Regions from separate parts of the Peribacillus sp. NPDC056705 genome, predicted to be linked through region 1. Evidence: riboswitches for the same ligand, from Rfam matches in the RefSeq annotation. Region 1 holds a riboswitch; each other region holds the start of a gene.
The links. Region 1 has a riboswitch for thiamine pyrophosphate ahead of tenA (thiaminase II). Riboswitches for the same ligand answer to the same signal wherever they lie in the genome.

Region 1 (10,097 bases):
TGTTTTAAGTAATCAAGGTATTAGGTGATGTGAATGGAAAATGTTAAAAACGTCATAAGGAATTGGGGATCAATTGAAGTTGATGAAAATGGAAGAATTATAGGCGCAACTGCTGATTTTTATGAATATTTCATGATGATGCCGACTGATTTGATAGGAAAGTCCATTAAGAGAGTCATTCATACTTCTTCCAACTTTTCTTTGAAAGGTCTTGCCCACAAACATGTGTTTTCTGGTGTGATCAGTGGACACTCTTGTTTTATAAGGGTATTTCGACAAGAAGGTATTACCATTTATACCATAATCATCAGACAAGACGAACTGGAATACAGTGATTTGGTGTATTTTTCCAAATCCTTGGAGAAGAATAAACCCAAGAAAAATTCCGTGGTTCAAAGTCGATATAGCTTCGAAGAGATTGTTGGAAAGAGTAAGGAGATAGAGAGGGTAAAAGAACTTGCCGCCAAAATTGCTACAAGCAGTTCAACAGTACTGCTTACAGGGGAAACGGGAACGGGAAAGGAACTTTTTGCCCAAGCGATCCATAGTTTGAGTACAAGAAAAGCACAGCCATTTGTGCCGGTAAATTGTGCCGCGATTCCAGATGAATTATTTGAATCGGAGATTTTTGGTTATGAAGCTGGCGCTTTTAGCGGGGCGAAAAAAGAAGGTAAGCCTGGAAAAATAGAATTAGCCCAAAATGGTACGTTGTTTTTAGATGAGATTTCTGAATTGCCTTATCAGGCTCAAGGAAAGCTATTACGAGTTTTACAGGAAAGGGAAGTGGAAAGACTAGGGGGGACGGGGACTAAAAATGTTGATATACGTATTATCGCGGCGACGAATAGAGATTTAAGAACCCTTATTCAAGAAGGGAAATTCCGCCAAGATTTATATTATCGACTTTATGTTTTTGAATTGAAAATTCCTACTTTAAGGGAGCGGCACGAAGATATTCTTCCTCTGGCATATCATTTCATCGAGCATTTCAATAACAAGTTAGGGTCCAATGTGAAAGAAATTGATCCTAAACTCCAAGATTGGCTTATCCAATATGATTGGCCTGGTAACATCCGTGAAATCAAAGCGATAATCGAACGCGGAATGAATATCGTAGATGGAGGGACTCTAACTCTGGATTCTTTATATTTTACACCTAATTTCATAATGGAGGTTCCCTCATCGATGGATAATTCTATGTCCGGTACGTTGGATGAAGTTGTAGGTAATGCTGAAAAATCCGCCATTCAGCGAGCATTGAAAGATTCGGAAGGTGATCGTTCTTTAGCAGCTCAAAAGCTGAAAATTCATGTTGCTAGTTTATATAGGAAAATTGCCAAATACAAATTGAAATAGCAGTATCATCCAATGAAATGTAATCAGGGTAACCATTAGGGCACACTTATAAAGTGTGTGTTTTTTTGTGAAGTTTCGCAAATTTGATTTGCAGAAATGAGAAAAAATGCAAAGATGCGAAAGGTTTTGGAAACTATAGCCAAATTTGTAGCGAATTCAAGTTGGCACACAACTTGCAATAATAGTTTGTCATGTAAGAGGTTTCATGTTTCGTAGAATGTTTTAAATATGGTTCAGATAAATTAGTAATTAATCAAGGGGGTAATGATGTGCTGAATTTTTCTTTTACGGAAGAGCAAGATTATTTTCGTAAAATATTGAAAGAATTTGCGAAGGAAGAGTTGCTTCCACATTATACAAAATGGGATCGCGAAGAGATTACTCCAAAACACTTGTGGAAAAATCTGGGAGAACTTGGCGTTAATGGCCTTCGGATTCCAGTGGAATATGGCGGAAGCGGTGCGGATTGTGTGACAACGGGGATAGCTGCTGAGGAGATAGGCCGTGGTGATTTCAATCTAACTTACGCGGTGATGTTGAATGCATTAATCGGTGAAATTATCAATAATCACGCTAGCGAGGAACTGAAAAAGGAGTGGCTTCCCCAAATTTCAAGTGGTGAAAAAATTGTTGGCATTGCCATTACGGAGCCTTCCGCCGGTACGGATGCGGGCGGAATTAAAACAACAGCTGTACATAAAGGAAATAAGTATGTGCTTAATGGAGAAAAGTCTGGAATAAGTGTAGCTATGTGTGGAGATGCCTTTGTTTTATTTGCAAAGACGGAACCTGAATGGGGAAATCGTGGGATAAGTGCTTTCATGGTGCCTGCCGATATTCCGGGTGTTGAATGTAGAGGGTACTCGGACATGGGGAATATCCCCATTGGAAGAGGTTCGATATATTTAACAGATGTCGAGATTCCGGAAGAGTATATGATCGGTCTTCAAAATAAAGGGTTTTCCCAAGTGATGAATGGGTTCGATTTAAGTCGGCTGTTAATAGGTCTGCAATGTGTGGGCACCGCTTCACAAAGTATTGATGAAACCATCGAATATGTGAAAATCAGGCATTCATTTGGTAAACCGTTGGCGACATATCAAGGGGTCTCCTTCCCACTTGTGACCCACCATACCCAATTAGAACTGGTGAAGTGGCAAGCCTACCGAGGCCTTTGGCTTCGTGACCAAGGGCTGAATCATAGTAAAGAATCGGCTTCCGTTAAGTGGTTAGGTCCTAAATATAGTGTAGAAGCTATCCATGAATGTTTACTGTTGAATGGTCATTATGCTTATACGAAGGAAATGCCTCTTGAGCAACGCTTGCGTGATGTGATTGGGTTGGAAATTGGTGATGGCACTGCTCAAGCCAATATGATGGTCATTGCAAAGGACATTATAGGAAAGGAGTTCCGTTCTCATTAATCCAATGGATTGGTATTTTTGCATTCTGTTGAAACGTAAACTATTACGAAGAAACTCAAATTATTCACAGTCGTATTGGGTACCGATTAAGTTCGTAATTAACAGTGAAATGATGGGATACAAGGCAAATCACTAAGATAATGAAGGGAATGAAAACGATGGAATTAACAGATGTAATCTATGAAAAAAATGGTGGGATTGCAAAGATAACAATGAACAGACCTAAAGTTTATAACGCTTTTCGTGCCAGAACCATTCAGGAATTAATTTGGGCTTTCCGCGACGCTTGGGATGATAATCGTGTTGGTATCGTGATTCTGACGGGAGCAGGTGAGAAGGCATTTTGTGTAGGTGGAGATCAAAAAGAAAAGGGAGAAGAAGGAGGATATAATCATTCGGGTGGTTTAGGAGGCGGAATGGGACTGGAAATCGAAACGCTGCACCAAACGATCCGCAACATTCCTAAGCCGGTCATTGCAGCGGTTAATGGGTTTGCCATCGGAGGCGGGCATGTCCTGCATGTCATTTGTGACCTAACCATTGCATCTGACACGGCAAAATTTGGCCAGAGTGGGCCAAAGGTCGGTAGTTATGATGCAGGTTTTGGTTCAGCTTATTTAGCACGAATTGTCGGAGAAAAGAAAGCAAGGGAAATCTGGTATTTATGTGAACAATATTCTGCACAAGAAGCAAAGGAAATGGGACTTGTGAACAAAATCGTTGCCTCGGAACAATTGCACGAGGCAGCAGAGGAGTGGGCAAGAAAGATCCTTGATAAGAGTCCTACTGCGCTAAAAATGCTCAAATATTCCTTTAATGCAGATAGTGCCAACATTCAAGGGATTTCTCAACTATCGATGGGCAGTTTAGCGATGTTTTACAATACAAAAGAATCGGAAGAAGGAAAGAACGCCTTCCTAGAAAAGAGGCCTGTAGATTTTAAAAAATTCAGAGGTTGATGAGGGGGATTAAAACTGGTGAAATTGGAGACGATTTTGACTCAGGAGTATGTGGGGGAATATAAAGGCGTTTGGCCAAATCGTACCATCTTGGATTATTTGAATGATGCTATAGTAAAGCATCCAGATAAGATGGCGATTATCGATAAAAAAAGCAGTTTTACTTACAAGCAGCTTGGTAAGTTGGTCGATCGGGTCGCTTTGGGTCTCTTGCATATAGGATTGGGTAAGGGGGATGTTGTCTCTTTTCAACTGCCTAACTGGAATGAATTTATAATCTTGCATTATGCTGTTACAAGAATCGGTGCCATTAGCAATCCATTGATACCAATTTATCGAGATAGGGAAATTGGCTATATGGTTGGGATGGCAGAATCTAAAATGATTGTTGTACCAGAGTATTTCCGTGGGTTTTATTACCCTGATATGATTGAAAGACTAAGTCATCAATGGCCATCAATGAAACATATATACGTGATGGGTGACAGAGCGCCGAATGGGATGAAACTGCTCTCCTCTTTATTTGAGGAACCTTGGGAAGACCGGATTGATTCATCCATTTTGGATGAAATCACACTTGACCCCAATGATGTGACTGAAATTATCTTTACCTCGGGAACCACAGGAAGTCCAAAAGGAGTTATGCATACCCATAATACTCTTTGTATATCAACGAATTATTGGATTGATCGCTTACATTTAACATCTGATGATGTTCTTTTCATGGCGTCAACGTTTGCCCATCAAACAGGTTTTGGTTATGGAGTTAGGCTCCCTACACATATTGGAGGTACGGGAGTCTATCAAGACATTTGGAATCCGAAAGAGTTTATTGAATGGGTAGAGAGGGAGAAAATAACGTTTACGGCCGGAGCTACTCCTTTTCTGCAGGATACGGTTCAAATGGAGGGGATAGAAAGGTATGACCTTAATTCGCTACGAGTCTTCGTAGCTTTAGGTGCCCCGATTCCCAGGCATTTAGTAAAGGAAGCCATGGAAAAAGTCCCGTTCAAGATATTGTCAGGGTGGGGTCAAACGGAAGATGGCTTGGTAACCTTGACGAGACTTGAAGATCCAGAAGAAAAACTGACGAATACCGACGGAATTCCGTTTCCGGGAATGGAACTAAAGGTCGTAGATTTTGAAGGGGAGGTCTGTGCCCCGAATATAGAAGGCTCTTTATTAGTAAGGGGTCCGGCTCTTTTTGTCGGCTATTTTAAACGGATCGAGGATACTTTAGCTGTATATAGTGACGGATGGTTCATTACCGGTGATCGGGCATTCATTGATGAAGAAGGATATATTCGAATTTCTGGAAGAAACAAAGACATAATCATACGTGGCGGTGAAAATATTCCAGTCGCTTATGTAGAAAATGTATTGTATGAACACCCGGATATTTCTAGCGCTCAGGTTATTGCAGTTCCAGATGCCCGTCTTCAGGAAAAAGCATGTGCATGTATCAGCATGAAAACGGGGAAGAGCCCGATCACGATGGATTCCATGCAGGAATTTCTCTCGCAAAAGGGTTTGGCCAAACAATATTGGCCTGAACTTCTTGAAATAATGGATGACTTTCCTCGTACGGCAAGCGGGAAAATCCAGAAATTCCGGCTCCGGGAAATGATAAATGAAAAGTTAGTCGACAAGATATAAGCAGTTTAAATAAATCCATATTGACTAAATGGTGAAAGTGGAGGGAAATACGATGAATAAAAGAATCGCATTTATTACCGGTGCCGGAAGCGGAATTGGCAGAGAGATTGCAAAAAAATTGGCTTCTCGCAATTTTAACATCATCGTGGCTGATATAAATCATAAAAATGCTGAGGAAACGGTTTCTTTAATCGAAAATTCGGGTTTTGAAGCCAGGGCGGTCCATTGTGATGTAACGAAATTAGAAAGTGTTAAAAAAGCCGTTGAAGAAACAGTGAATCATTATCATAAAATAGATATATTGGTTAATAATGCAGGCTGGGATAAGGTGGAACCTTTTTTAAAAAGCGATCCTAGCACTTGGAAAAGGATTATCGATATTAATTTACTTGGGCAGATCCATACTTGCAAGGAAATTTTACCTCTCATGATTGAAAATGGTTATGGAAAGGTAGTAAATATTGCATCTGATGCAGCTAGAGTAGGATCAAGTGGAGAGGCAGTTTATTCGGCTGCTAAGGGAGGGGTGATTGCCTTCACAAAAACGATAGCAAGAGAAATGGCACGTCACAAACTCAACATCAATTGTATTGCGCCAGGTCCTGCAGATACGCCCCTATTTCAAGAAATAGGCTCATACAATGAAGGTATAGCAGGTGCCTTGGAAAAAGCGATTCCATTTCGCCGGCTAGCTCAACCAGAGGACATTGCCAGTGCTGTTGCCTATTTCGTTTCGGAAGATGCAGGGTATATTACGGGGCAAACACTTTCCGTAAATGGTGGATTAACTATGGTCTAATCAATATAGTTGGGTGGTTATGCAAGATTGAAAGGCTAGTAAACTTAAAGCATTAGGTTGAAAACTTTTTCTAATACGTTTGACAATTGGATTTATCGTGTTAATATAAAGGCAAATGAAAATTAAATATACAATTTGTACCACTAGGGGTGCTTTATAGGTAAAAGTTGATTTTACCGCAGAAGCTGAGATTAGAGTATGACTTTAAGACCCTTAGAACCTGATCTGGTTTATACCAGCGTAGGGAAGTGGGGTCTGGAACGATACGTTTCTGTATTTTTTCAAGTACAACCACTTTCTTTACGTTTAAGAAAGTGGTTTTTTGTTTGCAAAAAAAGGGGTGATAAAAGTTTTTTTCTGTAAGATTCATTGAAAAATACTATTTGGAGGTAATGGACATGAAGTTTTCAGAGGAAATCCGTCGGGAAGTTGACCATATTTGGGAAGCTAGTTTTAATCACCCGTTTGTTGCAGGAATAGGAGATGGCACATTGCCATTGGAATGTTTTCGTTTTTATGTCATGCAAGATGCCTATTATTTATCTCATTTTGCCAGGGTTCAAGCTTTAGGGGCAGTCAAAGCTACAGATTTACATACAACAAGCAGGCTTGCCGGCCATGCACAAGGAACATATGAAGCGGAGTTGAAGCTTCATGAGAATTTTTCTGAGAGATTAGGCATCACAAAAGAAGAAAGGCAAAATTTCAAACCCGCCCCGACTGCTTATGCTTATACTTCCCATATGTATCGTGCAGCTTATTCGGGACATTTAGGTGATGTTATTGCAGCCATCTTGCCGTGTTACTGGCTGTATTATGAAATAGGTGAAAAGCTGCAAGGTAGCATACCCGAAGAGCCGATTTATCAAGAATGGATAGCGGCGTACGGAGGAGAGTGGTTCCGCACTTTGGTGGAAGAACAAATTGCGAGGCTTGATGAGATTGCTGAAAAAGTAACGGACGAAGATAAGGAGAGGATGAAAGAGCATTTTATCCTTAGCAGCCAATATGAATACTCATTTTGGGAAATGGCTTATCGTTTAGAGACATGGCCTGTGCACCAGGAAACACTGGAAGTATAAAGGAGAATGAAATAATGAAAAAAGGATTGAAATTAACGGATATATTAGTCACGATCGTGATTTCGGTAGCATTTGGAATCGTTTATATCCTTTGGGGTTCGATTTACTATTCTGTTAAACCATTAGGATTACATCTGGATCAACTTATTTATGGAATGTGGTTTATAGCTGGTCCCGTCGCCTTTTTAATTTTACGGAAACCGGGTGTGGCACTTTTGGCGGAGATTGCTGCAGCTTCCGGGGAATTCTTTCTAGGTTCTCCTTGGGGGCTGACCGTACTGTTATATGGGGTGGTCCAAGGTTTGTTCGCGGAACTGGTGTTCATGGGGTTCAAATATAAAAAATTCAATATGTCGGTGGCCGTTTTAGCTGCGGTAGCTTCCTGCTTTGCATCCGTACTAATGGATTTTGCATACGGGGAAATTGGTGCGCTTTCTACTTGGAATCTATCTTTATTCATGATAGCGAGGTTTGTGGGTTCCATTTTCTTTGCAGGTGTGACTGCCTATTATCTAGTTAAAGTCTTGGAAGCGACTGGAGTAACTAATCTTGTTCGTCCGGTTTCAAATAAAGATTATGCAGAACTGGATCAAAATTAGGTTGAGGGCCATGGAACCAATCATTTCAGTTGAGAAGTTAAGAATGAAATATCCCGGTGATGAATCTTTGGTTTTCAAGGACCTATCCTTATCGTTAGATATAGGAGAAAAGGTACTATTGTTGGGACCATCAGGATGTGGTAAGTCCACTCTTTTGCAAGTGTTAAGCGGATTGATTCCGAATTCCATCGAAGTCCCGATGAAAGTTGAAGAAATGAAATGCCCTTCTTCATGGGGGTATGTTTTTCAAGACCCTGATAGTCAGTTTTGCATGCCATTTGCCGATGAGGAAATCGCCTTCGTCCTTGAGAATCTTTCCGTCCCTAAAGGTGAAATGAAAGGGAAAATCCAATATCATCTCCGTAAAGTAGGATTGAACCTAGGCCATACAAGTATAGAAACATTATCAGGCGGGATGAAACAGCGTCTGGCAATCGCTTCAGTATTGGCCCTTGAACCAGAAGTGATATTTTTGGATGAACCAACCGCCATGCTTGATCCGGAAGGAACAAAAGAAATCTGGGACTTGTTGAAGGAAGTTGGTCGAGACAAAACGGTTATAATCGTCGAGCATAAAATTGACCATGTTTTAGAATTCATCGATCGAATCGTGCTTTTTAATGATGACGGTCAAATCATGGCTGATGGTCCAAGAGACACCATTCTTTCACAATATAAAAATGAAATGAAAGAATATGGAATATGGTTTCCAGGTGTTTGGGATGAATATGTAAATCAGCATGCACCCATTCGTGAACACCAATTTACAGATGATTCACTCCTTATGCATGTGCAAGGATTTAGCGGTTTTCGGAATAAAGAGGAAAAAATCAAGATTGAAGAGCTGAAGGTTCATTCAGGGGAATGGATTGTAATCAGGGGAGAAAATGGCGCGGGAAAGAGCACACTTTTGCAAGCACTGATGCAGTTCATAAAAACGGATGGTAAGTATGAATTAATGGGGACCCCCATTAAAAGGGTGAAAAATCCAACAAATCATATGACGTTTGTCTTTCAGAATCCTGAGTTTCAGTTCGTTGCAAATACTGTATATGAAGAGATTGCCTATTCATTGCGGATTGACAAACGGCCTCAACAAGAAATAGATGAGAGGGTCCGCACATTGCTTAAAGTGTTCGGCCTTATGGCACATCGGGATAAACATCCGTTTCAATTATCAATGGGTCAAAAGCGTCGCCTAAGCGTAGCTGCTTCAATCGTAATAGATAAAAAAATCATTCTCCTGGATGAGCCGACCTTTGGCCAAGATTCGAAAAATACCTTTGCATTACTGGAATGGTTTGAGGAATATCGAAGGCGCGGAATAACAGTGATCATGGTAACTCATGACGATCATATTTCAAAAAACTTTGCTACCAGGATCTGGATGGTTAAGGACGGAAACGTAATAAGTGATGAAAACATTGCGCAGGCCGGATTTTTGGAGACTGAAGTTTTATCACTTTAAAAGGAGTGTCATGTAGATGAATGTTTCAAATACAGAAACATGGCTCCATAGAATTAATCCAAGCGTTAAACTTGGTGTACTGATTGTGTTATGCATCGTGGCGTTATTCATTCATGACCTGAATTATATGATGAATATCACCATTGGCGTATTACTTTTATTTTTGTTTTTTACCGGGCATTCGATAAAACGAATCTTACTTTTATCGATTCCCTTTTGTTTCATTTTTATATCCACCTCTTCCGCAATGATATTATTCGGACAAGGTAAGACGCTTTGGTTCGAGTGGGGCCTAATATCGATAACGGAAGAAAGTTTCATGAGGGGAATACTTGTGGGCTTTCGAGCTTTGTTCTTTGCGGCCCTTGGATTAACTTTTTCCTTAACGACAAGGCCAGTGAACTTGTTTTATTCGTTAATGCAGCAAGTGAAGCTTAAACCGAAATATGCCTATAGTTTCATGGCGGCATTAAGGCTGATTCCCATCATGATGGAGGAGTTCCAAACGATACGAAACGCGATGAAGGTACGCGGTTTCGAAAGGGGAAAAGGGATAAGATCTGTATATTTTAAGATGAAAGCCTATTCCATCCCGTTGTTATCCGGAAGCATCAGACGTGCTCACCGAATCGCGGTTGCGATGGAGGCAAAGCGATTTACAGACACTCGGAATCGAACATACTATTATGAATTTGGGTTTTCAAAAAAGGATCATGGTTTCATTTTGTATTTTATCATCCTGCTGTTGGCCGGC
Region 2 (10,097 bases), on a different contig from region 1:
TTCAGGACTATAAAGTGAATGCATTATGCTGCACACCGACCGAGTATCGATTGATGGCAAAGGCGGATAACCTTGATGACTATGATTTATCCCATCTTCATAGTGCTGTATCAGCGGGAGAGCCTTTAAATCAAAAAGTGTTCGAGGTCTTTAAAAACCATTTCCATATTGAAGTGCGTGATGGTTATGGACAGACTGAAAATACCCTATTGGTAGGGGTAACGAAAGGCATGGATATTAAATTGGGCTCCATGGGGAAACCGACTCCGGGCAACCATGTGGAAATCATTGATGATTCAGGCAAACCTTGTTCTCCTGGCGTAGTGGGGGATATTGCCGTACATGTAGATACACCTGCTCTATTTAAAGAATATTTTAAAGATCCGGAGCGGACATCACAGCAGTTCCGCGGGGACTATTATATTACCGGCGACCAAGCGAAAAAGGATGAAGATGGTTATTTCTGGTTTGAGGGTCGTTCTGATGATATCATCATCAGCTCGGGATATACGATTGGACCGTTTGAAGTGGAAGATGCACTCGTGAAGCATCCATTTGTTAAAGAGTGTGCTGTTATAGCAAGCCCTGATGAAATAAGGGGAAATGTGGTCAAGGCATATGTAGTCTTGATGGAGGATATCGATCCGAACAGCCAAGGGTTGATCCAGACGCTCCAAACGCACGTGAAGGAATTGACTGCCCCATATAAATATCCAAGGAAAATCGAATTTTTAGAAGAGCTGCCCAAAACGACATCAGGTAAAATCAAACGGGTTGATTTACGGAAAAGGGAAGAAGCACTCCTTAACAATTGATTGAAAGCATTACCGTCAGCCGTAACGGCTGGCGTTTTTTTATTACAGGTACTTGGATAAAAGCATAAATATGGGAATCCGTGATATGAGATGGTACACTTACTGCATATCTGCACAGTAACAATCATTTAATAAGGAGTGTAAAGCCGGAATGGGAACGTTATGGTTCAATGGGTCGATTTATACGATGATTAAAGAAAACGATCGAGTGGAGGCTGTCTTCACTGAAAAGGGGGTAATTGTTGATACCGGCAGCCAGGACTATTTGAAAAATGAATATGCCGGCAATATTTCCAGGGAAATCGACTTAAATGGACAAACGATGCTGCCGGGGTTAGTGGATAGTCACCTTCATTTGGTCGGGCATGGTGAAAGGCTGCTTCGTTTAGACCTCTCTTTGATGGATAGCAGGGAGGCCATCTTGAAATCCTTGAAGGAAAAATGCTCAAAAACCCCGGCTGGAAAGTGGATTGTTGCCGAAGGATGGAATGAAAATGAATGGCCGAGTCCTGAATTGATATTACGGGATGAGCTTGACGAGATATCGACAGAACATCCCATCGTATTGAAAAGGATTTGCCGTCATGCCTTGGTGGTCAATTCCCGCGCCCTATTGGAAGCGGATATTAAAGAAGATATAAAAGAACCTTCAGGCGGGGTGGTCTGCCGTTATCCTGACGGGCGTTTAAATGGTTTATTTAAAGAAAGTCAAGCGCAGAACTTTATTTTAGACAGCCTTCCCGGGATTGATCAAGAGTATATCGAAAACGCGCTCATAGAGGCCATAGAAGACGCATATAAGCTAGGTTTGACTGGGGGGCATACCGAGGACCTTTATTATTACAATGGCTTCATGCCGACATATCAGGCGTTTAAATCGGTTATCGAGGACCGGGAAATGGCCTTTCGCGCCAATTTGCTCGTCCATCACGAAGCGTTTGAAGACATGCTGGCAGCAGGAGGCGGCTATCAGAAAGGTACGCGATATATCAAATTTGACAGCATGAAGATATTTACCGACGGCTCCTTGGGCGGACGCACAGCTCTGTTGAGCGAGCCTTATGTAGATCAAAAGGATACGAATGGAGTCGCGATATTCACTGAAAACGAGCTTCAGGAATGGGTGAAAAAAGCAAGGGATGCCGGAATGCCGATTGCTGTACATGCGATTGGCGATCTCGCTTTTGAATACGTCCTGAATGCAGTAGAGGCCCTCCCGCCGAAAATGGGGCAGAGGGACCGGCTCATCCATGCTCAGATTGTCCGGCCGGAGCTGTTGGAGCGGGCGGCAAAGCTGCCGGTAATTTTTGATATCCAGCCGGGTTTCGTCCCGTCCGATTTTCCGTGGGTGGAAGAAAAGGTTCCAGCCGATCTACTGGAATCCTCCTATGCCTGGAAAACCTATTTGAAGTTGGGCATCATTTGTGCGGGAGGGTCGGATGCACCCATTGAACCATTAAATCCAATTTTGGGCATTCATGCTGCTGTCACAAGGATGAAAATCAACAGCGAGGACCCGACCGTATATGGCTTGGGCGAAAGGCTTTCCGTGTACGAGGCCTTCTCACTGTATACAAAAGGGAGCGCTGCAGCAATCGGCAAGGAAAAGCACCGAGGTGTGATCAAAGAAGGGTACGATGCCGATTTTACCGTATTTAATCTGGATGTTTTTGCTGTGGCGCCGGATGATCTCCTACAAGCAGAGGCGGTCATGACGGTCATCGATGACAAAATCATGTATGATAAAAAATAACAGTTGCAAAAAAAGAAAATTATTAGATGGAATTAGATAAAGGAATGTAAATGGAAAGAAGGCTTGTTATGAAAGTGGATGAACAAAAAGAAGGGGCAATCTATGCAGCCCTTTCTTACATGATGTGGGGAGTCGTGCCGATTTACTGGAAGTTCCTTCAGGGAGTCGGTGCAACAGAAATTTTAGCTCAGAGGGTATTATGGTCTTTCGTGTTCATGCTGGTTTTATTGATGTTCATGAAAAAATGGCAAGCGTTTCTTGATTATGTCAAAAACATAATGGGAAATCCCAAACTCTTTACGGCATTACTAACGGCGTCACTGCTTGTTACAGCTAATTGGGGAGTGTTCATCTGGGCCGTTAACTCAGGACGGATCCTCGACACGAGCCTTGGATATTATATCAATCCGCTAGTGAGTGTACTATTGGGAGTGATAGTCTTAAAAGAAAAACTGAGCCGGGCCCAAATCATTTCATTCCTGCTTGCAGGAATCGGAGTCTTGATCCTTGGCATTCATTTCGGCACCATCCCGTGGATCTCTCTTGTTTTGGCCATGACGTTCGGATTATACGGTCTGGCAAAAAAAATGATCAAGGCCGAATCGGCGATCGGGCTGACACTTGAAACGATGATGGTAACGCCTCTTGCCCTGGGTTACCTGATATACTTGATGAACCAATCCGAAATGCAATTCTTTACAGAGGGAAGCACAAGCTTGCTGTTGGTGGGCGGCGGGATTGTCACGGCATTGCCTCTTTTATATTTTGCGAAAGGGGCTGAGAAGATCCCGTTATCGATGCTTGGGATTTTTCAGTATATCGCTCCGACCTTATCTTTATTGATCGGGGTATTCGTCTATCATGAAAGTTTTACCAAAGCACATCTTTTAGCCTTTTTGTTCATATGGTCAGCCTTGGCTGTTTATACATTATCCATAACGAAATGGGGTCAGGCAAGTGCCCGCAGGTTCAAAGGCAAGGGGAATATTGGTGCGTGAATAACAAAAAATGCTGGGAGATTTCTCTCCCAGCATTTTTTTATGCCGGTATAGGGGAAAATGCCCGGGTCATGAAAGGTAAAAACTAGAACCTATTTCTGATACAATACAATTGGAAAGGCTGACAGGACTGTGATCGGACTTTGCACGTGGGATATTTTGTTGGAATTGACTATAGAAGGAACTATCCAGGAAAATGATATGATTTGTCAGGAATGCTGATATGGTGGCGAACGGCTTTCTATTGCTATTTAATTCATCGATGATTCCCTGTGAACTGGTAATCCCGATCCCGTGGCCATAAAAGAGGTCTTTTCCTAATAATATGGCATTTTCACCTTGCCATTCAGGAGTTGCCTCGTCGTGATCAGGGTTTTTGAAGTAAACGCAATCACCTGGTGAATAATCCCTTCCTTTATGAATAATGAGTTCCATATTTTGTGGAGGGTCCCAGTCATATAAAACTAGGTTTGAAAAAAGGTCGTCGAAATTCCTAGGGCCGATCAAATCCAAAATGCCCTTTAAAAAAGTGATGACTATTGCAGTCCCGCATTCAAAAGCATAAAGCCTTCCATTTATGAAAATGTCAACGAGTGCAGCATGAGGGAGAACCCCTGGCTGAAGGGTAAAGGTGCCATCCTTTGAAAGGTGCCAATATTGTTTATTGGATTCCGATTCCTCAAGTGTGGAAAATTCTGCATCACTTTTATCCAACGCAATAGCTGCCGCAATGACCCGGTTCCTCAGTTGTATCTCGAAATTAAACATTCTAAAGTTCCGATATTCAAAAACGTTGGAATCCTCCGCCAGCAATTGGACAATTTCAAGTGATTTAGCAGATGCTACTCCTGGTTGGATTTGACTGACATCTAACCGTTTGTGATTAATCTTTATCATGATCATATCCACCTTTTACTTATGAAATGAACGGTTTATAAAACCGGTAAACAAAAATGTTTACATATAATTCTCATTATATGAATGCAAGCTCTAAATTGACTATTTGGAACGTGACAGCCGAGAATGATTGGAATGAAAAGAGGCGGGATTTTTTTGCTTTCATTCCAAAAGATGTTTTGCTAGAATTCCTAGAGTGCAGGAATACCCTTCCGATTAGCGGGAAGAAGCAAATTACTATTCCTTTTTCCCCATGAATTGATATAATGAAAGAGAAAAGTTCATATGTGCGAGAAATGTAGGGGGGCCAGTACTGCTGGCTGAGATTGCATCCTTTAGATGCTGACTCTTTGAACCTGATCTGGATGATGCCAGCGGAGGGAACATATTATTACTGACTTTCTGTTTTGTATGTTAACGTCCGAATCCATCTTCGGGCGTTTTTTGCTTTTCCATCCAGTATTTGAATAAACCCTGGAGCCCCATTATGGTTCCGGCATATGGATCTTATATGATGTGTAGGAGGATAATGACTTGAATAAATTCTTGCCACTGTTAACTTCGTTGTTCCTTTTGGCTGGATGCGGTGCAGGCGGAACTAATGAAAAAGAAGAAGCATCTAAAAATGAAGGAAATGAAAAATTAAAAAAAGTATCGGTCGTGCTCGATTGGACACCGAATACAAATCATACTGGATTGTATGTAGCCAAGGAAAAAGGTTATTTTAAAGAACAAGGTCTTGATGTGGAAATCATCATGCCAGGTGAAGCCGGAGCTGATAAGCTTGTCGCTTCAGGGAAATCTGAATTTGGCGTGAGTTACCAGGAGGGCATAACGCAGGCCCGCGTGCAGGGCGTGCCAATTGTTTCGGTAGCTGCCGTCATCCAGCATAATACCTCGGGATTCGCTTCACCTGAGGCAAAGAACATTAAAACTCCCAAGGATTTTGAAGGGAAAACGTATGGTGGATGGGGGTCTCCGGTTGAGAAGGCCATCATTGATTCACTCATGAAAAAAGAAAATGCCGATGTAAATAAAGTGGATATAGTCAATACAGGAGACACGGATTTTTTCACTTCTGTTAAAAGGGATATAGATTTTGCCTGGATTTATTATGGATGGACAGGCGTTGAGGCTGAATTGCGTAATGAAAAGCTTAATATGGTTTACTTAACCGAATACTCTGATAAGCTTGATTACTATACGCCTGTATTGACTACGAATGAAAAGATGATAAAAGAAGATCCGGAGACTGTTAAAGCATTCGTACATGCAGCTTCGAAAGGGTACCAGTTTGCCATCAAGAATCCAGACGATGCAGCGGACATATTAATCAAATCTGCACCGGATCTTGATGCAAAACTAGTGAAGAAAAGCCAGGAGTGGCTTGCAGACAAGTATCAGGATGATGCTCCGCGATGGGGTGAGCAAAAGCTTGCAATTTGGAAGAATTACAGTGATTGGATGACTGAAAATAAGCTTCTTGAAGGTGATTTCGATCCTGAAAAGGCATTTACCAATGAATTTTTACCAAAATAGGAGGAAATACAATGGCCAACTCATTAATTAGCATACAGATCATTCCTAAAGGGGAAAATGTCATCCCCATGGTCGATGAAGCAATCAAGATCATTGAAGAATCAGGTGTCAAGTATGAGGTTCACCCGCTTGAAACGACAATGGAGGGTGAGCTTTCCGAACTTTTTGCCGTGATAGAAAAAATGAATGTAAGAATGATTGAAATAGGTTCGCCGAATGTCATTTCCCAAGTGAAAATATTATATCAGCCAAGCGGGATTACGATGGATACGTTAACGGAGAAATATCGGGCATGAACGGAAGGGGAATTTGGAAGAAGGGGGCTCCCTTCTTTCTTTTATTATTGTTGCTGATAGTATGGGAGTCAGTGACAGTTTTATTGAAAGTCGAAGAATGGCTGTTACCGGCTCCATCGGCCATTTTCATTGAAGGAATTGAGTCGTCCCGCACTCTTTACGGACACCTTATATCCACAACCGAGCTTGCGTTGTCGGGTTTTTTTATTGGAAGCTGCATCGGCTTATTGATTGCGGCAATCTTACACCTATTTCCAGGTGTGAAGGATGCGGTTTATCCTCTGCTCATACTATCACAAAATATACCCATCATCGTTTTGGCGCCGCTCTTGGTGATCTGGTTTGGCTTTGGCATGCTGCCTAAGTTAATAGTGATATCGCTTGTATGTTTTTTTCCGGTTGCGGTTGCATCATTGGACGGTTTTCGCCAGACACCATACGAACTTAAGCATTACTTCAAGATGATGGGAGCGGGAAAAAACCAGTTATTTTGGAAGCTGGAACTTCCTCACTCAATCCCGTTCATTTTCTCCGGCCTGAAAATTTCGGCGACCTATAGTGTAATGGGGGCGGTTATTTCGGAATGGCTCGGGGCAAAATCGGGGATTGGTGTTTATATGACTCTCGCTTCCTCAGCGTTCAGGACAGATCGAGTGTTTGTTGCCATTTTCATCATCATGGGCATGAGCCTGATCTTTTTTGGAATCATCACTTTCCTGGAGAAATACGTAGTTTCTTGGAAGAGAAAGGAGGGGAAAAGGGATGAATCTGGAAATTAAAGACGTCTCCTATTCTTTCGATGGTAAACAGAATATATTGGAGAATATGAACTTCCATGTGGATGATGGGGAATTTGTCACGATCCTTGGGCCATCAGGCAGCGGTAAAAGTACATTGTTCCACTTGATTGGCGGCATTTTGAAGCCAGATCAGGGAATCATTTCACTGGGTGGCAAAAAGATAAATGGCTTAAAGGGCCATATCAGCTATATGCCTCAGCAGCCTTCCCTTTTACCTTGGAGGACGGTAGTGGAAAATGTTTTGCTTGGAAGTGAACTCGCTGGGGTCAGAGATAAAGAAAAGGCAAAATCCCTTTTGATGAAAGCCGGATTGGAAGAGTACGAGAAAGCATATCCGCATGAATTATCTGGAGGCATGAAGCAAAGGGCCGCATTCATCCGGAGTATCTTAAGTCCACAGGACTTGATGTGCCTCGACGAACCCTTTTCTGCCTTGGATGAACTGACAAGATTGCAAATGCAAAAATGGCTATTGTCGGTTTGGGAAGAAAATCGGAGGTCGGTGCTATTTGTTACACATAGCATAGATGAAGCGGTTTTCCTTTCAGATAGAATCTATGTGTTATCAGCAAAACCGGCTGCTGTCATCAAAGAAGTGGAAATTCCATTTCCAAGGCCAAGAAGTGAAGAACAGCTTCTTAGTGATGAGTTTTTTCATTTGAAGAGAGACTTATATGCAGCACTGAAGCCAACTATTTCTACTTAAGGGAGGCGATTGAACTTGAGGATCATCGACAGTCATATCCATTTGGACCGGTATGACGTTGTTAAGCGGAAGCAGATTCTGACTGACATGGAAAAGGTTCATATGGAATCCTTGCTGACTGTTTCCATGAATTTGGTTTCTTCGATTAACAATTATCAGCTCTCACTGAAGGATTCACGAATAAAGCCTGCCTTTGGTTTTCATCCAGAGCAGCCGCTCCCAGGTGATGAAGAAGTGAACGAACTTTTGAACTGGATGCGGGAACATCATCAAGATATGGTTGCCATAGGTGAGGTTGGGCTGCCCTATTATTTAAGGCAGGAAAATCCCGATATTGATAAGTCAGCGTATATAGCGATACTGGAGAGGTTCCTGACCTTAGCTAAAGAGGTTGAAAAGCCGGTTATCCTTCATGCCGTACATGACGATGCACCCATCGTTTGCGACCTTTTGGATAAGCATCAAATCACAAAGGCACACTTTCATTGGTTTAAAGGCGATATCCGGACAGTCGAAAGAATGGCCGAAAAGGGCTATCGCATTTCGATTACACCTGATGTTTGTTATGAGAGGGAAATACAGGAATTGGTTTCGGAATACCCACTTAAGCTGATGATGATTGAAACGGATGGACCATGGCCGTTTGAAGGGGTTTTTAATGGGAAATGGACCCATCCCGGCATGATGCATGACAGTGTGCGCCAGATTGCTTCGATTAAAGGATTGCCGATTGAGGATGTCTATGAAATCCTTTATCAAAATACGAAAGATTTTTATCATATTTAAAGGTACCGGTTACCATACCCGGTACCTTTTTTAGTTCATAGAAAGGTCCTTTTAACCTTTTCCCAAAAGGAATTGTCTTTTAATTTAACAGTCTTGATGACTTTACCGCTTAACCGGACCTTTACTTTTTCGACATGATTGATGCTTAGTGCTTCATTGTCCATTCCGATGATCGGATAGCTTGGTCCGTTTTCTTCAAGGTGGACGGTCAACGTCTTATCACCGCTTAAAATAAATGAGGAACCTAGGGTCCGATATGTATTATTATTGACGGAAGCAAGCTCGCTCACTTGAAAGCAAGGGAGGAGGGGATCGACAACGGATCCATTGACCGATTTATTATAGGCGGTGCTTCCAGTCGGAGTCGCAATGATGATTCCGTCCCCGCGAAAAGTTTCAAAATGGAGTAGATCGATGAAGATATCCATGATGAACGTTTTGGTGATGGAAGACCGGATACTGAGTTCATTAAGGGCATAAAAGGAGGGTTGATCGTCCAACTGGATAGCGATGGTTGGGTATTTACGGACCTCGATTTGCTCTTTTGTCATGGCATCGATCATTTTATCACTGTCTTCCAAATGGAAATCGCAATACATATTCAAGTTACCTGTGGTGGAAATGCCCGCATATAAACAGTCATCCCTGAAACCGGTTTTCCGGGCTGCCTGCAGGAATGTGCCGTCATCACCGATGCTTACGATGATGTTTGCTTTCGTGAAATCCTGGATGACTTCATACGAATGTTGCTTTGCCAAGTCTGACAAGTATTTTACCTTGCTAATCATCTCTGCATTCGGTGCATGGAAAAAATAAATATTCCTTCGAGTGTTCATCATGTTCCCCCCTAGTATGTATGGTGATGAAAGGGCTTTCTTTATCCTGTTTACGATAAATGCAATTTGTACAAAATGGACCAATGCATTTCCAATTTGAGGATTCTTTGCTACAATTTTATATGTCTTAGTTTATCATGGAATGAAACATTTTCGTCATTAGTTCGTATGGTAAGAAGGATACATATATTTAAGGGGGAAAACAGATGAATGGAAAGCGTTGGGCGGCACTTGGAATCGCAGCCGTTTTATTTTTTGTCTCAATTGCTGTTGGGGCGGCTACGACTCTATTTACAGCGGATACGGAAAATATCATTGATGAATTATTTGCTTCCGAAAGTGCATTTTACGAGGAAGTCATAGAAGGTGATGATTACTCAAATGTAATTGCCGTATTTGATGTAGAGGGCACGATTCAAGATACAGGAGAAGCCTCATTACTTAGTTCAGCAACATATAATCATCGTGCCTTCATGGATAAGCTGAAGATGGCAGAGGAAAATGATGATATCAAAGGAATCATCCTTCGGGTAAATTCTCCAGGCGGCGGTGTCGTCGAAAGTGCAGAGATCTATGACAAGATCCTAGATATCAAGAAAGTGAAAAAACCTGTTTATGTTTCCATGGGATCAATGGCGGCTTCAGGCGGATATTATATTTCTGCACCAGCC
Region 3 (10,097 bases), on a different contig from region 1:
ACGGTCGGGTCTCTGTTCATGTTCGCTGACCTTCGCCGCCGAAAGGGATTATGGCTGAAAAGGTGGATAGGAGGAGTTTTGCTTGGGGCAGGTGCTTTTCAGTTATATGATGGGACCATCCAGCACAAGCTAATGCGTCTCCATCAAATCCGTTACAATGTCGATATTCTCCCATACGACTTGATTTGGAACATTGCAGCCGCAATCATGATACTGATCGGCATTACCATCGTCATTCTAACAAGAAGCAGCTTACTTAAAATGAAAGAAGACGGCCGCCATGCACAGTAATGGACATATTCATGATAATGGAACTGGTTTTGAACCGATTTTATTGATTCTTTTCTCACTTGTTATAGTTATTTATATCGCAGCTGTCGTATTTTCGAATCGCCGCTATAAAAAATGGCCCTTATACCGTACTTTCTTTTGGATTCTTGGCACCATCTGTGCAGCCTTTGCAATTATAGGTCCCATAGCAAATCGGGCGCATATGGACTTCACCACGCACATGGTTGGTCATTTATTGCTTGGAATGATTGCACCAATTCTACTCGTGCTTGCTGCACCTATAACTCTTGCACTGCGAACACTTGATGTACAATCAGCAAGACGACTTTCAAAGTTGTTGAAAAGCTGGCCGCTGCGAATTTCAAGTCATCCAATCACTGCTTCCACGCTTAATATTGGGGGACTCTGGATCCTTTATACGACTGGGTTATATGGGTTGATTCATCACAATTCTCTTCTACATGCCTTGGTGCATTTTCACGTGTTCATAGCCGGCTATCTATTCACTGCGTCCATGATCTATATGGACCCTGCGCCACACAGGTTCAGCTTCATGTTTCGAGCTATCGTTTTTACAATTTCACTGGCCGCCCATGATATCCTTTCTAAATATATTTTTGCCCACCCTCCAAGCGGAGTCACCAAGGAACAAGCGGAAAATGGTGGAATGCTAATGTACTATGCCGGTGATGCCATTGACGTCGCACTAATCTGCATCCTTTGCTATCAATGGTTCAAAGCCACCCGGCCTAAGGGTTCATTTGCCTTGTAGGAAGGACGGTTCCATGATTCCTTTGGTAAACTCCATGTTTCTGTTTATTCATCCAGCATTTGGCTCATACTAATTTTTGATAAAAAAAATTTAGGATGGAGCTGAATGGAAAATGGAATTCGAAGCTAATAATTCTACTGAAAATGCTCTTCGTGATTATAAAGCTGGAATCGGTGTCTTTACGCATAAAATGCCTGATCTCGCAGAGAAATTCAATTCATTTACGGAAGAGTGCTTTAAAGAAGGTCAATTATCCCAGAAAGAAAAACAGCTTATCGCACTAGGAATAAGCTTATATTCTCAAGATGAATACTGTATTATCTATCATACAAAAGGATGTCTTGATCAAGGCTGTTCCGAACAAGAAATTCTTGAAGCCATTGGCGTGACCGCAGCATTTGGCGGAGGAGCCACCATGAGTCAGGCTGTAACCCTCGTCCAGGAATGCATCCAGGAAATAAATCAGATGAAACAATAATAAAGAAGGGATAGGAGAGTTGGTCCTATCCCTTCTTTATGTTCTTAACAAATGCTTTTAATGACTCATATTGTTGTTATTTCCTTGTGCCGGTGCATACGAATTCAACATTTGTTGCATATCCTGCTGCGCAAGCTGTGGAACTTGGTAGTAATGATGTTTGTTTTGATATATCGAAATCTCATATGCCATTTCAATGCAGTTCGGAACGGAATCTGCAAATACGCGGCGAACCACCGGATTCGTTATTTCAAGCGCTGCCATTGCTTTCATGGATGCTGCAGACTTGACAGCTCCAAGCATCAAGCCTGAAATGCATTCATCCGTAATTTCCGAGACGGATTGCAAAGGTTTCTTTGGCTGCGTTGGTGTCAATCCATATATAAAATCGTTATCTTGATTCATTTTGTAGCTCTGAGTCCGTTTAGAAGGATCCTGGCCCGTTTGGAAGCACTCCAATGAGATATTATATTCATCTTGGATGAACTGATATTGACGATCCATGATGTCAAGTAATTCCTGATCCTTGATATGCTGACGCAAAAGAGTATACGTGTTTAAAGTACCAATCGTTCCCGACAACACTTCATGTACATCGAATACTTCGTGACCACCGTGATTCATTTGTGGGGGAATGGCACCCGTTTGCATGTTCTGGTGTACTTGACCTTGTTGATATTGGTTTTGCATTGTATTTCCCTCCTCGTTTTATCAATGATGCGAACAAGTTTAGTATGTTGAACCCCAACTGGATTATTCAATCTAAACTCTTCCAAGAAGACCAATTAAGCTGCAGACATGTTTTCTGTATAAAAAAAACGTGACGTTTTAAACTATTAACACATTTATTTCAATGGGAGGATTTCTAATGACATATAAATGCTTCTATTGTACTGATGAAACGGAAGAAAAAAATCCATGCCGTAACGTTTCAAGTTACTGACATGGATAGAAATGAAATGCTCTGTGATGAATGTTATCAAGAAATGCTACAAGGAATAACCTGTTAAGTATCAAACAGCATTTATATTTTCCAACTTTGCTTTAATGAATGAGCATAAAAATATCCCCTTAATCATGTTGACTTTGTGATTGAATGCCCCAGCATGATTAAGGGGATTAGATAATGAAAGGACAATTAAGGCATCACTACCATTGCAGACTTTCGATTAAGTAGCACTTTGTACATTGCTGACTATAGTCATGCTTTACAAATTCATGAATACAATTCTCCCGAAAAATGTTCAGCTCTCTTTTCAGCTGTTCCAATTGAGTTTCCAACTGTTTCATTTCAACTTTTATCTGGATTACCCGATTCATCGAATTCTCCCTCTCGTCGGAATCATTGATAGATTTCCCCGTCCGTTTTCCTGAATTCATTCGCTTTTTCTTTAAGCCCTTCATCGATTACCGACTCAAAACCCAGACCCTTTTCCTTCGCCAGATCACGGATGTCCTGGGAGATTCTCATACTGCAGAATTTCGGGCCGCACATTGAACAGAAATGGGCTGTTTTGGCACCTTCAGCCGGTAGAGTTTCATCATGATATTCGACCGCCCTTTCAGGATCGAGGGAAAGATTGAATTGATCTCTCCAACGAAATTCGAATCTAGCCTTCGAAAGGGCATCATCCCGTTTTCTTGCATGCGGATGGCCTTTAGCAAGGTCAGCTGCGTGGGCCGCAATTTTATAAGTTATGACCCCTACCCGAACATCCTCTTTATTCGGAAGTCCCAAATGCTCTTTCGGTGTCACATAACAAAGCATGGCAGTTCCAAACCATCCAATCATGGCAGCTCCAATCGCAGAAGTGATATGATCGTATCCAGGAGCTATATCCGTTGTCAATGGTCCCAGGGTATAGAATGGTGCTTCTTGACAGACTTCCAGCTGCTTATCCATATTTTCTTTAATCAAATGCATCGGTACGTGACCAGGTCCCTCCACCATGACTTGAACATCGTGCTTCCAAGCAATCTTCGTCAGTTCCCCAAGTGTTTCCAATTCAGCAAATTGTGCCTCATCGTTTGCATCTGCAATGGATCCAGGACGAAGGCCGTCACCTAATGAGAAAGAGACATCATACGCCTTCATGATTTCACAAATCTCTTCAAAGTGAGTATAGAGGAAACTTTCTTGGTGGTGGGCCAAGCACCATTGTGCCATGATGGAGCCCCCTCGGGAAACGATTCCCGTAACTCGCTTGGCTGTCATGGGGATGTATCGCAAAAGGACACCAGCGTGTATGGTGAAGTAATCGACACCTTGCTCAGCCTGCTCGATTAATGTATCCCGGAAAACTTCCCAATTTAAATCCTCCGCGACTCCATTCACTTTTTCCAATGCTTGATATATCGGAACCGTCCCAACTGGCACAGGTGAATTTCTGATAATCCATTCCCGGGTCGTGTGAATATTCTTCCCGGTGGAAAGATCCATTATATTGTCTGCACCCCATCGTGTAGCCCAAGTCATTTTCTCCACTTCAGCTTCGATCGATGAACTTACAGCCGAATTCCCAATATTCGCATTTATTTTCACATGAAAATTACGTCCGATGATCATGGGCTCACTTTCAGGATGGTTAATATTTGCCGGAATGATAGCCCGCCCGCTAGCTACCTCTTCTCTTACAAACTCAGGGGCCACATTTTCCCTGATCGAAATGAACTCCATTTCTGGAGTAATGATACCTTTACGGGCATAATGGAGCTGGGTCACGTTTTGCCCTTTCACTGCACGCAATGGTTTTCTTTTCAAACCCGGAAAAACTTCGGCATTGGATTGTGACTCAACTTTTTTATACCCGTTATCTTCGGGCTTTATTTCACGGCCATCATACTCTTCAACATCTTCCCGTTCCAGAACCCAGCTTCGTCTAATCGGGGCCAGACCTTTTCGAATATCAATGGGATAATCTGAATCCGTATAAAAACCGCTTGTGTCATAAACTCGTAAAGGCGGATTCTCTTCTTCGCCGAATGACCCTGTAGTCGGACTTAGCTTAATTTCACGCATAGGTACTTTAATATCGGGTCTAGATCCTTCAGCATACACTTTTTTACTCCCGGCAAAACTGGACATAATTGAAACGTTCATGTCATTTACAGAATTACTCATCATGATTTCATTTCTCCTTTTTAAGTTCATTTAAAAAGGACAAAATCCAATCCATTTCGCACGAAAAAGCCAGATCTCATATTTAAGACCCGGCTAACGTTAGTATGACTACAGAAATGACCAATTGAAATGTCATTGTTTAGTAGATTCTAACTTCCCCACGCTGGTATGAACCAGATCAGGTCCTGAGGGTTAAGAAGCTTATGCGCTTCTCTCTCAGCCCAACTTTTATTGGACACCCCTAGTCTGAATAATTTAATTGATTACAGGGTAACTATATATCACCCTTTTCATTCTGTAAATAATTTGAAAGACCTAATATTTTCATTACAACTCTCCAAAATCTGTTATTTGGAGAGTGCCATTAATTAATTCCCCAAGCTCTCAAGAATTGGGTAAAGCTCCTCTAAATGCTTGATTTCATAGGTCGGAATCACTTCATTCCGTTCCTTATCATGGCGATTTATCCAAACTGACTTTATGCCTACCCGTGATGCTCCAAGGATATCGGTCATTAAATTGTCTCCGACCATCAATACTTCATCCTTATCAAGCTCCATGATTTCCAAAGCATGCTCAAAAATGGAGGCATCTGGTTTACCTCGTCCAAAAGCGCCTGAAATCACGATTTGGTCGAAATAAGGAACCAGTTCAGGGGTAATTTCAAGTTTGGTATTTTGCAGTTCAGGAGATCCATTCGTAAGCAATAGCAATTTGTACTTCCCTTTTAATTCATCGAGAACACGGAAGGTCTCTTCATAGATAAATGGCTTTTTGCGTCTCTCGGCCGGGAAACGTTCTGCCAGTTCAAGCCCGAATTCCTGATCATCGATCCCTAATGCCTTCAAACCTCTCGTCCACGCTTCTTTCCGATAAGCCGGTGCAATCCCGGCCATCTTCCGGAATTCATCATGATCATCCTGAAAGTTTCCCCATAATCCCTCAAATGGGTTGATTCCGATCATTTGAGTGAATGCATATGTATCGTAAGAAGAATAAAGCTCACGTGCTTCCTTTCGCACAGCCTCTTCAAACTCGACGACATTCAGGCCATATTTCTCCTTAGCCACTTCGCATGTGGCCACAAAAGCCTCTTTTACACTTTTCTGATCCCAAAGTAATGTATCATCTAAATCAAAAAAAACTGCCTTCAGCAAAATGTCCACCCCTCTTCCCCTATTATTGAATTCGTAGAAATTACACTATTACAATAATAAACCACAACCAATAAAAAAAGAATAACTATTCGGAAAATGCCTTCCTCTTTCTTAAAATAAGCAAAAATGACTTACCCCTTCTGGTAGGAAACCTAATATAGTCCCTTTATCATCTTTTAAATACATAAAGCTTTCCATTACTGGCAATCTTGAACTTTGGACCATTAAACCCCCGTCGTATCAGCTCTTTCCTCATATATACCATGAGGGCGGCATGACTCACGATCAGAACATCCCTGTCCCCCTTTGCTAAGACCTCATCCAATACTTTATTGATCCTTCGCTCAGCGATCTTAATTTCCGCCCTTGTCTGCTTGTTGATTACCGAGCAGCAGCGGATCCAGATTGCCCAAAGGATGAACGGCAGCTTAACCTTTCCTTTAAGTGGAGGGGAAGGTATTTCCCGCAGCTCCTCCATCCGATGAACCGTACCTGGATAGATATGTTCCGCTGTCTTGACAGCTCTCGACATATCACTGCAATAACATTCCTGCCATTCCTCCACACCAAACAAAGTCGTTCCGTAAATGATATCCGCTGCATCATAGTCCTCAAACCATTGCCTCATATCATCCGCCGTAACAGGTCTCCCAGTGGGAAATTCATGTGCCACCTTAAAATGCCGTACCAAACCAATTTTCATATATTCTCCTTTTTAACTTTTAAAATATACATTTCGTTTTCTTGTAAAAGTCCTTATCAATATATTACCCTATGTAAAACCATAAAAATATGTATGGTGCACCATAAAAAACCTTACTGATCTCTTCTTGACATTGTGTATGTCTAAAAACTCTTACGGATTGTCTCACTATCAGCATTTGATTATGATGGCATCAAAAAAAGAGAAAGCATTTCGCCTTCTCCAGTTTTGGTTTATTCTATGAATTGAAGTTCCGTTATCGTACATCTTTTCCTGAATTTATATTTCCCGCTCAAATCACTGAATTGATAATCATTGAGGGATTTCCCCAGTTGTTCCTTTAGCTTATCCACAGTGATTGATTCCTCTATTATCTCTTTCCAATTTTCCTTTCCTATTAACTCTTCGAACGGAATTGTAGCCAGGACTTCATCATATATCTGGATACTTTGATCGATGCCGAAGCTGCCATAGATACTGCCATTTTCATCAGCAAAGATATGCTCCGATTCCAATTCTTCCACCAATACTTCTAGATATTCCTTTGACTTAACAGGCTTAATGGCAATCTCTGCTTCCGCCGTTACAGGTCCCAATCTCTTATCGACGATCTCTATCGTCAATTTAACGTGAACGGGCGGATACCCAAACCCTTCACAAAGTTCTGCTGCCGAATTATATACCATCCATACATCCTCCTTTTGTCACTATCATTATATAATAAAAATACTCCATCTCATTACCCAAAACCCTTATTCAAGTTCACTTGGCAATGCATCTAATTATTAAATCAACTCTTCTTTTTGAGTCATATGCTCCTTCATCATCTGAAGGGTCAATCGTAACATTTCCGAAAAAATCAGTGTAATCCTGATTTCTTCCGTTCAAAGGCATAATTACCATTCATATTTCACACCCATTTTATACGTTTATCCATAATACACCATTACCTATTTGCGAACATATCCAAAAATTCCAATGCATCTCCATGCATTGGAATTTTTATAAGCTTAAGATTAAGGCTTTAACACCACTTTAATGCATTCATCTTCGTGATCGTTAAAAATTTGATAAGCTTCACTCGCTTTTTCGAGAGGGACTTTATGAGATATGATTTCCGTAGGGTCGAACTTTCCATCCGTGATTTCATCAAAAAGTTTTGGCATGTAGTGAATGACTGGTGCTTGCCCCATTTTCAGGTTAATGTTCCTTTCAAATAAATTGCCTAATGGGAACATATTATATTTGGATCCGTATACGCCAGTCAGTTGGATCGTACCGAATTTACGTACGGCGTTAAGTGCAATCTCGATCGCGCTTAACGTTCCGCCCTGAAGTTTCAGCTTTTGCTCAATCGCCTCGATCGTTGATTTCTTGCCATCCATCCCCACACAATCGATGACCACATCGGCCCCGCCTGAAGTGATTTCCTTAATGTAGCTGCCCATATCGTTATACTCGTCGAAGTTATACGCCTCAACCTTATTCATCTGTTTTGCCTTATTGAGCCTATAAGGAAGATTGTCGATTGCAATGACCCTTTTTGCGCCTTTCATCCAAGCGAACTTCTGAGCCATCAAGCCAATCGGCCCACAGCCAAGTACCGCTACCGTATCATCTTTCTTGACGCCAGCATTCTCTACACTCCAATATGCGGTTGGCAGCACATCGGACATGAACAATAGTGCTTCATCTTCAAGTTCACATGACTTTGGTATGACAAACGGCATGAAGTTTCCATATGGGACCCTTAAATATTCTGCCTGCCCGCCTGGATAGTTCCCATATCGTTCCGTAAAACCAAAGTATCCGCCTGTATCCACCGCTTCATTTGGGTTGGAATTATCACATTGGCTCTCCATATCATGTTCACAATAATAACAGTGCCCACAAGATATGTTAAAAGGCAGGACAACCCTGTCCCCTTTTTTCACCTTCGTTACTTCCGGACCCACTTCTTCAACGATGCCCATCGGTTCATGGCCAATGACATAATCCTTATGCGTGGGCAAAGCACCCTGATATATATGGAGATCGGATCCGCAAATAGCCGTTGAAGTCACTCGTACGATGATATCATCCTTTTGCTGCAGTTTCGGATCTTCAACTTGTTTTACCTGTATCTCTTTTGCTCCTTGAAAAGTGACAGCTTTCATAATCAACCTCCTAAAATATTTTTAATACATTTGATATACCCGTCAAAAACTACCGCTAAGCCTAAGACCACCCAATTTGCCCTTCAATACAAAAAAAGCCCCGGAAAAACCGGGACTCACATATAAAGCAATTATTTAGTAACCTTATAAATTCCCATTTTCATTGTGACTATCATGTTTGTACTCTCTTAGTACCTCGCTGAATACATCAGGATAATTAGTGAACAGCCCCGTTGCACCCCATTCAAGAGCCTTTTTCATATCCGCTCTATCATTTACTGTATATGGATGGAATTGAAGGTCATGACTGCGAACCATCTTCACATATTGTCCGTCAACCTTATTGAAGTTCGGGCCAACGCCAATTGCATATTCCTTAACGGATTTCAATTCTTCATCGGAAATGGTTGCTGGGTTCTTATAAGAATAGAGTTGTACAAGCGGTAACTTTGGATTCATATCATGAACCTTCATAAGGCTTTCTTTACTGAACGATTGTATTAATACATTCTTGGTACGGCCTTTTGAATCCACCATTTTATATTCTTCGAGAACCTGCAGAAGTTCTTCTTCCATTCCTGGATATACTTCAGGTGACTTTGTTTCGATATAGTAATTGGCCTGCTTTCCGAACTTCTTAAAGACTTCTTCAAGAGTGGGAACCTTTACCCCCTCATATACCTCTTTTGCCAATTGCGGATATTGTTCATTGAACCATGAACCGGCATCCAGTTTCTTGATTTCTGCCAGCGTTAAATCCTTCACCAGACCTGTACCATTCGTTGTACGATCCACCTTTTCATCATGCATGGCTATCAATCTTCCATCCTTGGTCATCTGAAGATCGATTTCTATGTAGTCACCTTTCATTTGTTCTCCCAATTGATAAGCGGGAATGGTATGTTCAGGTGCATGGCCAGAAGCTCCCCGATGTGCAATATTCACGATTTTCTTCTCATAAATAGATGAATTGGAATGACTTCCATTTGCAGCTGATGCCCCCATGGAAGTAGCTTGCAATATAAAGGCCGCACTCATCATACAAAAGCCGAATTTCTTTATATTCGTTTTCATTTTCCCTCTCCCCCTCCTATTATTACCATCATTTTAGAAGGGGAATGTGAATCTACAGCTAATATAATGTAAAGAAATCATATTTTAGTAAAAATGAGTAAAATAACCTATCAAACAATTACCCCCGTGCATTCATAAATCCGCTAAAAGCCTCTTTTTCTAAAAAAATCATAAATGAAAAATGTGCTAAACATGGATACTGGTAATCCAATAAGAAAATATAAAAAGTTTCTTGGCATGTACATATTGAAATAGTAGAAAAAAACAGTCACCCAAATACAAGCAACCAAATATTTCCAAAATCTCATTACTTAACTCCATTCTTCGCGGTCTTTAACGATTTCT

Region 2: another riboswitch for thiamine pyrophosphate. It lies ahead of ACFRAK_RS03775 (ABC transporter substrate-binding protein); the one in region 1 lies ahead of tenA (thiaminase II).
Region 3: another riboswitch for thiamine pyrophosphate. It lies ahead of thiC (phosphomethylpyrimidine synthase ThiC); the one in region 1 lies ahead of tenA (thiaminase II).

Annotation. Positions count from the first base shown of each region.
Region 1 covers NZ_JBHTYI010000021.1:26,968-37,064, forward strand. Annotated here, with positions in the region: gene ACFRAK_RS20070 (MaoC/PaaZ C-terminal domain-containing protein) at 1-28, shown strand, start outside; gene ACFRAK_RS20075 (sigma-54 interaction domain-containing protein) at 34-1,356, shown strand; gene ACFRAK_RS20080 (acyl-CoA dehydrogenase family protein) at 1,626-2,780, shown strand; gene menB (1,4-dihydroxy-2-naphthoyl-CoA synthase) at 2,939-3,739, shown strand; gene ACFRAK_RS20090 (AMP-binding protein) at 3,758-5,395, shown strand; gene ACFRAK_RS20095 (SDR family NAD(P)-dependent oxidoreductase) at 5,448-6,194, shown strand; TPP riboswitch at 6,330-6,458, shown strand; gene tenA (thiaminase II) at 6,593-7,276, shown strand; gene ACFRAK_RS20105 (ECF transporter S component) at 7,291-7,875, shown strand; gene ACFRAK_RS20110 (ABC transporter ATP-binding protein) at 7,886-9,343, shown strand; gene ACFRAK_RS20115 (energy-coupling factor transporter transmembrane component T family protein) at 9,360-10,097, shown strand, end outside.
Region 2 covers NZ_JBHTYI010000002.1:274,998-285,094, forward strand. Annotated here, with positions in the region: gene mbcS (acyl-CoA synthetase MbcS) at 1-815, shown strand, start outside; gene ACFRAK_RS03760 (amidohydrolase) at 967-2,568, shown strand; gene rarD (EamA family transporter RarD) at 2,637-3,566, shown strand; gene ACFRAK_RS03770 (protein-glutamine gamma-glutamyltransferase) at 3,636-4,463, opposite strand; TPP riboswitch at 4,754-4,863, shown strand; gene ACFRAK_RS03775 (ABC transporter substrate-binding protein) at 4,998-6,002, shown strand; gene ACFRAK_RS03780 (thiamine-binding protein) at 6,014-6,298, shown strand; gene ACFRAK_RS03785 (ABC transporter permease) at 6,295-7,077, shown strand; gene ACFRAK_RS03790 (ABC transporter ATP-binding protein) at 7,061-7,804, shown strand; gene ACFRAK_RS03795 (TatD family hydrolase) at 7,820-8,590, shown strand; gene ACFRAK_RS03800 (NAD kinase) at 8,626-9,426, opposite strand; gene sppA (signal peptide peptidase SppA) at 9,633-10,097, shown strand, end outside.
Region 3 covers NZ_JBHTYI010000004.1:13,330-23,426, reverse strand. Annotated here, with positions in the region: gene ACFRAK_RS06860 (DUF2243 domain-containing protein) at 1-291, shown strand, start outside; gene ACFRAK_RS06855 (cytochrome c oxidase assembly protein) at 281-1,063, shown strand; gene ACFRAK_RS06850 (carboxymuconolactone decarboxylase family protein) at 1,176-1,541, shown strand; gene ACFRAK_RS06845 (spore coat protein) at 1,599-2,231, opposite strand; gene ACFRAK_RS06840 (hypothetical protein) at 2,691-2,861, opposite strand; gene thiC (phosphomethylpyrimidine synthase ThiC) at 2,884-4,665, opposite strand; TPP riboswitch at 4,801-4,915, opposite strand; gene ACFRAK_RS06830 (HAD family hydrolase) at 5,031-5,819, opposite strand; gene ACFRAK_RS06825 (histidine phosphatase family protein) at 5,989-6,522, opposite strand; gene ACFRAK_RS06820 (hypothetical protein) at 6,756-7,208, opposite strand; gene ACFRAK_RS06815 (zinc-dependent alcohol dehydrogenase) at 7,539-8,678, opposite strand; gene ACFRAK_RS06810 (glycerophosphodiester phosphodiesterase) at 8,823-9,752, opposite strand.